Regions from separate parts of the Kitasatospora sp. NPDC004531 genome, predicted to be linked through region 2. Evidence: riboswitches for the same ligand, from Rfam matches in the RefSeq annotation. Region 2 holds a riboswitch; the other holds the start of a gene.
The links. Region 2 has a riboswitch for glycine ahead of gcvT (glycine cleavage system aminomethyltransferase GcvT). Riboswitches for the same ligand answer to the same signal wherever they lie in the genome.
Positions count from the first base shown of each region.

Region 1: it holds a riboswitch for glycine, as region 2 does, so the genes downstream of both, gcvP (aminomethyl-transferring glycine dehydrogenase) here and gcvT (glycine cleavage system aminomethyltransferase GcvT) in region 2, are expected to answer to the same signal.

Region 1 is NZ_JBSGDD010000024.1:65,539-71,144, forward strand. Features, by position in the region: gene gcvP (aminomethyl-transferring glycine dehydrogenase) at 1-1,628, opposite strand, end outside; glycine riboswitch at 1,718-1,845, opposite strand; glycine riboswitch at 1,847-1,952, opposite strand; gene ACWEMJ_RS13230 (PRC and DUF2382 domain-containing protein) at 2,140-3,147, shown strand; gene ACWEMJ_RS13235 (MFS transporter) at 3,305-4,759, shown strand; gene ACWEMJ_RS13240 (DNA polymerase IV) at 4,915-5,606, opposite strand, start outside.
Region 2 is NZ_JBSGDD010000143.1:1,143-6,748, forward strand. Features, by position in the region: gene ACWEMJ_RS32270 (L-serine ammonia-lyase) at 1-578, opposite strand, end outside; gene ACWEMJ_RS32275 (serine hydroxymethyltransferase) at 730-1,998, opposite strand; gene gcvH (glycine cleavage system protein GcvH) at 2,014-2,388, opposite strand; gene gcvT (glycine cleavage system aminomethyltransferase GcvT) at 2,491-3,609, opposite strand; glycine riboswitch at 3,760-3,864, opposite strand; gene ACWEMJ_RS32290 (enhanced serine sensitivity protein SseB) at 4,003-4,770, shown strand; gene ACWEMJ_RS32295 (enhanced serine sensitivity protein SseB C-terminal domain-containing protein) at 4,889-5,606, shown strand, end outside.

The DNA of each region.
Region 1 (5,606 bases), on a different contig from region 2:
GTCAGGAACCCGGCGGCCTGGTCGACCGGCGCGAACGGGTGCAGCTGCCCGAACTCGGGCCAGGTGATCGGCTCCATCTCGGTGGTCGCGTTGAGCTTCATGGTGCAGGAGCCCAGCGGGATCATGCCGCGGTCGAGCGCGTAGTCGCGGTCCGAGAGGCGGCGCAGGTAGCGCAGCATCGCGGTCTCGGAGCGGTGGCTGTGGAACACCGGGTGGGTGAGGTACTCGTCCTCGCGCAGCGCAGCGGCCGGCAGCGCATCGGCGTCCTCGGCGATCTCCGCGGAGACCCCGAACGCGGCGAACACGGCCGCCAGGTGCTCACGGGTGGTCGTCTCGTCGCAGGAAACCGAAACCCGGTCGCCGTCCACCCGGTGCACGTTGACGCCGCCGGCCAGCGCGGCGGCGACGATCTCGTCGGCGCGGCCCGGCACCACGGCCGTCACGGTGTCGAAGAACGCCTCGTGGGCGAGCTCGACGCCGCCCGCGCGCAGGCCGGAGGCGAGCGCGGCGGCGTAGCGGTGGGTGCGGCGGGCGATGTCGGCGAGGCCGTCGGGGCCGTGGTAGACGGCGTACATGGAGGCCATCACGGCGAGCAGCACCTGCGCGGTGCAGATGTTGGAGGTGGCCTTCTCGCGGCGGATGTGCTGCTCGCGGGTCTGCAGGGCGAGGCGGTAGGCGCGGTTGCCGTCGGCGTCGACGGAGACGCCGACCAGGCGGCCGGGCAGGTTGCGGGCGTACTCGGCGCGCACGGCGAGGTAGCCGGCGTGCGGGCCGCCGAAGCCCATCGGGACGCCGAAGCGCTGCGAGGTGCCGCAGGCGATGTCGGCGCCGAGCTCGCCGGGCGAGCGCAGCAGGGTGAGGGCGAGCAGGTCGGCGGCGACGGCGACGATCGCGCCGAGCTGGTGGGCCTGCTCGATGACGGGCTTGATCTCGCGGACGGCGCCGGACGCGCCGGGGTACTGGAGCAGCACGCCGAACACGCCGCGCTCGGCGATCTCGGCCGGGATGCCGTTGGACAGGTCGGCGGTGACGACCTCGACGCCGGTCGGCTCGGCGCGGGTCTGGATCACGGCGAGGGTCTGCGGCAGGGTGTCGGCGTCGACCAGGAAGACGCCGCCCTTGACCTTGGTGACGCGCCGGGCGAGGGCCATCGCCTCGGCGGCCGCGGTGCCCTCGTCGAGCAGCGAGGAGCCGGAGGTGGCCAGGCCGGTCAGGTCGGAGACCATGGTCTGGAAGTTGAGCAGGGCTTCCAGGCGGCCCTGGGAGATCTCCGGCTGGTACGGGGTGTACGCGGTGTACCAGGCGGGGTTCTCGAGGACGTTGCGCAGGATGACCGGCGGGGTGAAGGTGCCGTAGTAGCCGAGGCCGATCATCGAGGTGAGGACCTGGTTGCGGCCGGCCAGCTCGCGCAGTTCGGCGAGCACCTGGGCCTCGCTGCGGCCGGCGGGCAGGCCGAGCGCGGTGAGGCTGCGGATGGCGTCCGGCACAGCGGCGTCGGACAGTTCGTCCAGCGTGCTGTAGCCGACCTGGGCCAGCATCTTCTGCTGGGCGTCGCTGTCGGGGCCGATGTGGCGGTGCTCGAAGGGGCTGGCCTGCTCAAGCGCGGTGAGCGTCGGCTGGGCGTTCATGGGGGTCGGGCCTCCTGGTCGCGGACCGGCGGTGGTACGCACGCCGGCCGGCCGCTGTGGGAGCGTCGGGGCGCACGAACCCGTCAGCCTCCCCCTCTGTCATCGGTACCTGAGAGCTTCGCGCGCCCGGGGTGGTGCCCCGGTCGGCTTGCACCGTCGGCGAGGGCAGCGTCCGAGGGCTTCGGTGCCGACGGTCCTGCCCTGCTTTCCAGAGTGACCTGGCCCTCTCGGTACGGATGCCTGAGAGATTCCGGGGAGGGGTTGCTCCTTCGGCGTCCCGCAACCCGCTTGATCAGCGGTCCGGGACTCTCCCGAGCGGGCTCGGCGGTCGCCGCCCAGGGTACCAGCGCCGGGCTTGACGATCACCGGTACGGCGGTGTGATCCGCCCCGGACGGAGGCATTCGGAATGACACCGTCCGTTACGTGCCTTTTGGTGTGGAATAGCGGCCCGGCACGCTCCTCCGACCGCTCCCCGGACGGGTCCTGCAGGAGCAGCAGCTGGAGGACAGGGTGCAGACCGAAATCGATCCGCGCGACCTGATCGGACACAAGGCGGTCGACCGGAACGGTGACAAGATCGGCACGGTCGACGAGGTCTACCTGGACGACGCCACCGGGGAACCGGAGTGGGCGGCCGTCCGGACGGGCATCTTCGGCCGGGACGCCTTCGTCCCGCTGACCACCAGCGAGTTCTCCGGCGACGAGCTGCACGTCCCGTACGACAAGTCGCTGATCAAGGAGTCCCCGGACTTCGGGGTGGGCCAGCACCTGTCCCCGGAGCAGGAGTTGGAGCTGTACCGGTACTACGGGCTGGACACGGCGGGCGCCGACCGGCCGCTCCGGTTCGCCCCCGCGCCGCCGCCCGCCCCGGCCGCCAAGGAGTACTCGGAGAAGGTCGCCGACCGCGACTTCGGCGACCTCGCCTCCTCCCCCGAACCCGCCCCGGCCCCCGCGCCCGCTCCGGCGCCGGTGCAGGGCCCGGCTCCCGCGCCGGCCGGCTTCACGCCCCCGAGGCCGATCCCCGAGCGGCCCGCCGCCCGTCCCGCCGAGCCGGCCGGGCGGGCGGACCGGCACAAGCCCGCCGCCCCGGTCGAGCTCACCTGCCGCGAGGAGCGCCTGGACATCAGCACCGAGTGGCACACCGTCGGCACCACCCGGCTGCGCAAGTACGTGACCACCGAGGCCGTGGAGCGCCGGGTCCCGCTGGTGCGCGAGCGGGTGCGGGTGGAGCGCATCCCGATCTCGGACGCCGAGCGGGCCTCGCTGAGCGACCAGGAGATCGCCGAGGCCGTCGAGGAGGTCACGCTGCGCGAGGAGCGCCCGGTGGTCCGCAAGTACCTGGCCCCGGTGGAGCGGGTGCGGCTGGTGGTGGAGCGGTACACCGAGGAGCAGGTGATCCGCGAGGAGCTGCGCCGCGAGCAGGTGGAGGTGCACGGCGCGACGAGCGACACCGACCAGGAGACGCAGCGGCGGTCGTGGAACGCGCAGCCGCAGTCCCCGGCGGCGTCTCCGGTCTGACGCAACGCCAACTTCCGGCCCCGGTCCGCCTCGGCGGGCCGGGGCCTTCGCCTTTGCCAAAGTTTAACCATTAGATATTTGACAGCCTGAAGCATCTCCCCCCATCGTTACTTCAGTTCATGCACTATCGCCATATGAAGCAACCCGGAGGATTCCCGTGAGTGAGGCACCACAGCCCACCGCCACGGCCGACAAGCCCACCAGCGCCCGGGTCCTGCCCGCGCTGATCCTCGCCATGCTGGCCTTCAGCGTGGTGCAGACCGCAGTCGTCCCGATCCTTCCGAGCCTGGCCGTGAAGCTGAACGTCTCGGGCTCCGACATCACCTGGCTGATGACCGCCAACCTGCTCTCCGCGGCGGTCCTCACCCCGCTGCTGGGCCGCTTCGGCGACCTGCGCGGCCGCAAGCCGATGCTGCTGGTCTCGCTGGCCGGCCTGGTGCTCGGCTCCGGCCTCGCGGTCTGCACCCACTCCTTCGGCCTGCTGGTCGTCGCCCGGGTCCTGCAGGGCGCGGGCGGCGGCGTGCTGCCGCTGGCGATCAGCATCGTGCGCGACGAACTGCCCAGGCAGAAGGTCACCGCCGGCGTCGCCGCGATCTCCGCCTCGATGGGCGTCGGCTCCGGCCTCGGCCTGGTCGCCACCGGCCTGCTGCTGGAGCAGTGGGACTACAAGTCGATCTTCTGGATGGGCCTGGCCATCGGCCTGGTCGCCGTCCTGCTGGTGGCCCTCCTGGTGCCCAGCGACCCGGTCGTCGACAAGAACGGCGGCGCCGACCCGCTCGGCGCGCTCACCCTGGCCGGCTGGCTCTCCGCCCTGCTGATCGCCGTCAGCCGCGGCAACGACTGGGGCTGGACCTCCAACCGCACCCTCGGCCTGTTCGCCGTCGCCGCCGTCGTCGCCCTGATCTGGCTGCTCGTCGAGTCCAAGGTCTCGCACCCGCTGGTCGACCTCAAGATGATGGCCCGCCCGGCCGTCGCCTTCACCAACATCTCCGGCCTGCTGATCGGCTTCGGCATGTACGGCTCGTTCCTGGTGATCAGCAACTTCGCGCAGACCCCGGAGAAGTACACCCACTACGGCTTCACCGCCACCGTCCTGCACGCCGGCATCATGCTGCTGCCGTCCGCGGTCGGCTCCATGGTCGCCGCCCCGCTCGGCGCCCTCCTGATCGCCCGCCGCGGCCCCCGCCTCCCGCTGGTCGTCGGCGGACTGCTCGGCGCCGTCTCGATGGCCTACCTGGCGCTGCGCCACGACGCCGAGTTCGACATCTACTTCTCCTCCGCCGTCTTCGGCCTCGGCGTCGGCCTGGCCTACGCCGCCATGCCCGCCTACATCAACGGCGCCGTCCCCGCCGAGCAGTCCGGCATCGCCAACGGCATGAACGCCGTCCTGCGCACCGTCGGCGGCGCCGTCGGCACCGCGGTCATGAGCGCGATCCTCACCGGCGACACCCTCCCCGTGCACCTGCCGACCCTGAACGCCTACCAGAACGCCTTCTGGGTCGCCGGCGCCATGTGCCTGGTCGCCGCCGCCGTCCCCTTCGCCATCCGCGCCACCAAGGCCTCCACCCCCGCCCAGTCCCCCGCCCGGACCCTCACCAAGACCGACGCCTGACGGCGTCCCCCTCGCGTACTGGACACACGCGAGTCACCACGGACACCCCCCGCCACGGGCATCGGCGGGGGGTGTCCGCGCGTCCTGCCGCCCAGCCCACCACCACCGCCGCGAACTCGCCTCCCCCCGATCGCGCCCCGGCAGCCGCCCCACCCCTAGACCGCCGGAGGCCTGAGCGGGAGCGCCCCCGAAGCCGACAACGCCTCGTCGTCCACCGCGAACGTCCGCACCCGCCCCGGACGCTCCGAGTACGGCGTCTCGAACCGCACCGTCACCCGCCCCACGCCGCTCCCCTGCACCCACCCCGGCCCGTACTCCCGGTGCGTCACGTCCTGCCCCGGCCACCACCGCCGCGCCACCGGCTCGACCGCCTCCTCCTCGACCTCCTCCTCGGCGTCCTCCCCCTCCTCCCCGTCCACCTCCTGCTCCGCCTGCGCGAACAGGTCCTCCTGCGTGTAGTCCGCGAGCTGCGCGACCCCCACCCCCAGCAGCCGCACCCCGCCGGTGGTGTCCACCTGCCCGGCCAGCCGCCGCGCCGTCGCCGCGATCACCACCGGATCGTCCGTCGGCCCGCCCAGCGTCTCCGACCGCGTGAGCGTCGAGAAGTCGAACCGCCGCACCTTCAGCACCACCGTCCGCCCCGACCGCCCGGCCGCCCGCAGCCGCCGCACGCAGCGCGCCGACAGCTGGTCGATCTCCCGCAGGATGCGGTCCCGATCCGCCAGGTCGACCTCGAAGGTGTCCTCCACCGAGACCGACTTCGCGTCCCGGTCCGGCACCACCGGCCGCTCGTCCCACCCCAGCGCCATCTGGAACACGCCCGCCCCGTGCGCCTTCCCCAGCAGCG
Region 2 (5,606 bases):
GAGATCGACAGGCCGGTCTCCCGGGCCAGCCGCAGCAGCTCCTCGCCGGTGCGGAAGGGGTACCGCAGCACGGTGTCGTCGGGCTTGACGCGGGCCTCGCCGATCGCGTCCTCGTCGACCACGAAGCCGCCGCCGACCGAGTAGTAGGTCTTTTCGAGCAGCACGGCGCCGGCGGCGTCGTACGCCCACAGGGTCATGCCGTTGGCGTGGTAGGGCAGGGCCTTGCGGCGGTGCAGGACGAGGTCGGTGTCGGCGTCGAAGGGGATCTCGTGGCGGCCGAGCAGGTTGATCCGCTTGTCGGCGCGGATCCGGTCGACGTCGAGGTCGGCCCGGTCGACGTCCACGGTGCGCGGGGAGTTGTTCTCCAGGCCGAGCAGGACGGCCTTGGGCGTGCCGTGGCCGTGGCCGGTGGCGCCGAGGGAGCCGTACAGCTCGGCGCGGAGCGAGGCGACCTGGTCGAGGAGTCCTTCGGTGGAGAGCCGGCGGGCGAACATCCGGGCGGCCCGCATCGGGCCGACGGTGTGCGAGGAGGACGGTCCGATGCCGATGGAGAAGAGGTCGAAGACGCTGATGGCCACGGGGTGACGTCCTTGTCTGGTCTCGTGGAGTGGTCCGCCCGGTGGGACGGTGGGCTGCGCATGGAACGGGGCACCGCGCGCACGTCTTCCAGTGTGCGCGGTGCCCCGGGGGTTCCGGGCGGCCGCCGGGTCGCGGCGGCCGTCGGGAGGGTTACAGCTCGGGGTACAGCGGGTGCTTGGCGGCGAGCGCGGTCACCCGGGCCTTGAGCGTCTCGGCCTTGGCGGCGTCGAAGCCCGGCTTGAGGGTCTCCGCGATGACGTCGGCGACCTCGGTGAAGTCCTCGGCGCCGAAGCCGCGGGTGGCCAGCGCCGGGGTGCCGATGCGCAGGCCGGAGGTGACCATCGGCGGGCGCGGGTCGTTCGGGACGGCGTTGCGGTTGACGGTGATGCCGACCTCGTGCAGGCGGTCCTCGGCGTCCTGGCCGTTGAGCTCGCTGTTGCGCAGGTCGACCAGCACCAGGTGGACGTCGGTGCCGCCGGAGAGGACGGAGACGCCGGAGGCGGTCACGTCGTCCTGGAGCAGGCGCTCGGCGAGGATCTTCGCGCCTTCCAGGGTGCGGCGCTGGCGGTCCTTGAACTCGTCGGTGGCCGCGACCTTGAAGGCCACCGCCTTGCCGGCGATGACGTGCTCCAGCGGGCCGCCCTGCTGGCCGGGGAAGACCGCGGAGTTGATCTTCTTGGCGAACTCGGCCTTGGACAGGATGACGCCGCCGCGCGGGCCGCCCAGGGTCTTGTGGGTGGTGGTGGTGACCACGTCCGCGTACGGCACCGGCGAGGGGTGCAGGCCGGCGGCGACCAGACCGGCGAAGTGCGCCATGTCGACCATCAGCAGGGCGCCGACCGAGTCCGCGATGCGGCGGAACTCGGCGAAGTCCAGCTGGCGCGGGTAGGCGGACCAGCCGGCGATGATCAGCTTGGGCTGGTGCTCCTTGGCGAGGCGCTCGACCTCGGCCATGTCGACCTGGCCGGTCTTCTCGTCCACGTGGTACGCGGCCACGTTGTAGAGCTTGCCGGAGAAGTTGATCTTCATGCCGTGGGTCAGGTGACCGCCGTGGGCCAGGTTCAGGCCCAGGATGGTGTCGCCCGGCTGGATCAGCGCGAACATCGCCGCGGCGTTCGCCTGCGCGCCGGAGTGCGGCTGCACGTTGGCGTGCTCGGCGCCGAACAGCTCCTTGACCCGGTCGATGGCGAGCTGCTCGACCACGTCGACGTGCTCGCAGCCGCCGTAGTAGCGGCGACCGGGGTAGCCCTCGGCGTACTTGTTGGTGAGCACCGAGCCCTGGGCCTCCATGACCGCCACCGGGGCGAAGTTCTCGGAGGCGATCATTTCCAGGGTGGTCTGCTGGCGGTGCAGCTCGGCGTCGACCGCGGCGGCGATCTCCGGGTCGAGCGCGTGGAGGGACTGGTTGAGAACCGTCATGAGGGGGTCTCCCGGTCAGGCGCCGGTGAAGGCGGTGTAGCCGTCGGCGTCGAGCAGCTCGTCGGTCGCCTCGACCCGGACCTTGAACAGCCAACCGCCCTCGAAGGGCTCCGAGTTGACCAGGGCCGGGTCGTCGATGACCTCCTGGTTGACCTCGGTGACCTCGCCGGTGGCGGGGGAGAAGAGGTCGCTGACCGACTTGGTGGACTCGAGCTCGCCACAGGTCTCACCGGCGGTGACGGTGTCACCCACCGCGGGGAGCTGGACGTAGACGATGTCGCCGAGGGCGTCGGCCGCGTGCGCGGTGATGCCGACCGTCGACACCCCGTCCACGGCGGCGGTCAGCCACTCGTGCTCCTTGGTGTACTGCAGGTGCGTGGGGTTGCTCATGACGTCATTCTCCAGGATCGCAAGAGGGGAGGGCACGGCCGTCCGCTGGGCGGACGTACCGGAAAGAGCTGCTCGGACAGCAGGTGAAGGGCCGACGGAGGGTCAGCGGGCGCGCTTGTAGAACGGCAGCGCGACGACCTGGACCGGCTCGGCCTTGCCGCGCACGTCCACCGCGACGGTGGTGCCCGGCTCGGCGTGCGCGGCGTCCACGTACGCGATGGCGATCGGCTTGCCCAGGGTCGGGGACGGCGAACCGGAGGTGATCCGGCCGATCACGGCGCCCTCGGCGTCCACCACCGCGTACTCGGCGCGCGGGACGCGGCGGCCCTCGGAGACCAGGCCGACCAGCTTGCGCGGGGGGTTGGCCTCGGCTGCGGCGGCGGCCTCCTCCAGCGCCTTGCGGCCGACGAAAGCGCCGTCGTTGGTGGTCTTGTCGAAGCGCACCACCCGGCCCAGGCCGGCGTCGAACGGGGTCAGCTCGGTGGACAGCTCGTGCCCGTACAGCGGCATGCCGGCCTCCAGGCGCAGCGTGTCGCGGCAGGACAGGCCGCACGGGACCAGGCCCTCGGCGGTGCCGGCCGCGGTCAGCTCGGTCCACAGGTGCTCGGCGTCGGCGGGGGCGCAGAAGATCTCGAAGCCGTCCTCGCCGGTGTAGCCGGTGCGGGCCAGCCAGACCTGGCGGCCGGCCACGGTGGCGGGCAGCAGCGCGTAGTACTTGAGGCCGGGCAGGTCGGCGTCGGTCAGCTTGGCCAGGATGCCGTTCGCCTCCGGGCCCTGGACGGCGAGCAGCGCGTAGGCGTCGCGGTCGTCGCGGACGACGGCGTCGAAGCCGGCGGCGCGCTCGGTCAGGGCGTCCAGCACCACCTGGGCGTTGGAGGCGTTGGCGACCACCAGGTACTCGTCCTCCGCGGTGCGGTAGACGATCAGGTCGTCCAGGATGCCGCCGTCCTCGCGGCAGATCATGGTGTAGCGGGCGCGCAGCACGCCGAGCGCGGAGATGAAGCCGACCAGCGCGTGGTCGAGCAGTTCGCCGGCCTGCGGGCCGGAGACGGTGATCTCGCCCATGTGCGACAGGTCGAACAGGCCGGCCTTGGTGCGGACGGCGAGGTGCTCCTCGCGCTCGCTGCCGTAGCGCAGCGGCATGTCCCAGCCCGCGAAGTCGGTCATGGTGGCGCCGAGCGAGCGGTGCAGCGCGTCGAGCGCGGTCAGGCGGAGGGACACGACAGGACTCCCGGGATCTGGAAACGGGCAGGCTGGGGCGAATCTCCCCGTCTGTCGTCGAACCTGAGAGCTTCACCGCATCCCGGACAGGATGGCGGTTTGCACCGTGGGTGGGCGCACGGCAGGGCCGTGTCCACTTTCCAGATCTGCCTCGCCCGGGCGGTAGGGGGGCCTGAGAGATTCCGGGGAGGACTTGCTCCTTCGGCGCCGGTCGCGACCGGGTGACGGTCGTTCCGGCTCTCCCGCGCGGGTTCGAGCGGCCGGTATGAAGTTTGGGCGGGCCCATCATGGCACGCCGGGAGCCGCTGGTGGGAGTGGGGACGGGTCACAGTTCGGCCCGGGCGTCCGCCCGCGCCGCTAACCTGATCGCAACCGTGAGTGTGGAGGGGCGAGATGGGGTTCCCGCTGGGTCAGGTTCCGGAGAGCGGGAGCTGGCCGGCCAACGAGCTGGAGCAGGTGCTGGTGGCTGCGCTGGGCGATCCGGGGGCGACGCCCCGGGTGATCGAGGTGCTGGCGCGCAGTCAGGTGTGGATCCCGCTGCCGTCCGGCGCCGATCCACAGTCCGGCGAGCTCGACCTGCCGACGCTGGAGCTGGCGGGCGCGCCCTACGTGCCGGTGTACAGCTCGCAGGAGGTGTACCTGCAGCACGCGCCCGGCATCCCGTTCGCGATCGCCCCGATGTGGGAGTTCGCCCGGGGCCTGCCGCTGGGCGTCGGCGTCGCGGTCAACCCGGAGGCGCAGGTGGGCATCCCGGTGCCGCCGGAGGGCGTCGGGGAGCTGCGGCGCGGGCCGCGCGGCGAGCAGTGGGAGGCGCAGGGCGTCACCGAGGGTGCCCGGGTGGCGCTCAAGGAGCCCGAGCCGCACCAGGAGCCGTACGCCTTCCTGGCCGCCGCCACCGGTGAACTCGCGGCGCTGCCGGGTGTGTTGACGGCCCGTCGGGCGCTGGCCCGGGTGGAGGGCGAGTCGACGCTGCTGTACATCGGCGTCCAGCTGGACCCGGCGGCGCCCGCCGACCCCGGCGACGTCAACCTGGCGCTCGGCCGGGCGCTCGGAACCGCGCCGCCGAGCTGGGGCGTCCACCTGGTGCTGCTCGACCTGGTCGCGGACCCGGTGGTGGACTGGCTGCTGGGGCGGGTACAGCCCTTCTGGACGCGGCCGTGAATCCGCGGGGATCCGGTACGGCGGCATGACGGCTGTCGGGCGCGCCCCATAGGGTTGCCCCGGCCCACCGGAGCGCGGTGGACGGCGGACGAGGGAAGTCGAGAAAGAGGGCGGCGACGTGACGGGAGCAGCCGGCGACCCGGGCGCGATCGAGCGCGCCCTCGCAACGGTCGCACCGGAGCGCTGGGAGGCGTACGAGGGGTTGCTGCGCGCCCTCGCGGGCGGGCAGGTCTGGATGCTGCTGTGGCACGGCAGCCCGGGCAGCCCGGACGCCCAGTACGGGAACATGGACGTCGGCGGGCACGGCTACGCGCCCTGCGTGACCTCCCCGGGGCAGCTGGCCTCCAGCGGCTGGACGCGCGGCCACGAGGTGGTGTCCGGGCCGGAGATCGCCGGTTCGCTCTACCGCTCGCGCTGGGGCCTGTGGCTGGATCCGCACCGCCCGGGCGGCGGCGTCGGCGTGCCCTGGGCCGATCTGCGCCGGATCGCCGTCGGCCTGGACCGGGTGCCGGCCGGGCCGCTGCGGATCTCCGAACCGGCCGTGCAGGCACCGCAGTTCTTCACCGTGCTGGACCAACAGGCCGCCGAGGTGCGCCCGTTGCGCGCGCTGTGGCGGGCCTGGGTCCAACCCGTGCTCGGCGAGCCCTACTTGGCGATCGGCCTGGACCTGTACGACGCCTCGCCGCCGGCCGTGGAGGCCGCCCGCGCGCTGGTCCAGCGGGCCGCCGCGCAGGCCCCCGAGGGGCCGGCCGTCTCCACCGTGCTGATGGCCGACGAGTTCGACCCGGTGGTGATGTGGCTGTGCGCGAACGCCCGCCCGTTCTTCGACCGGCAGG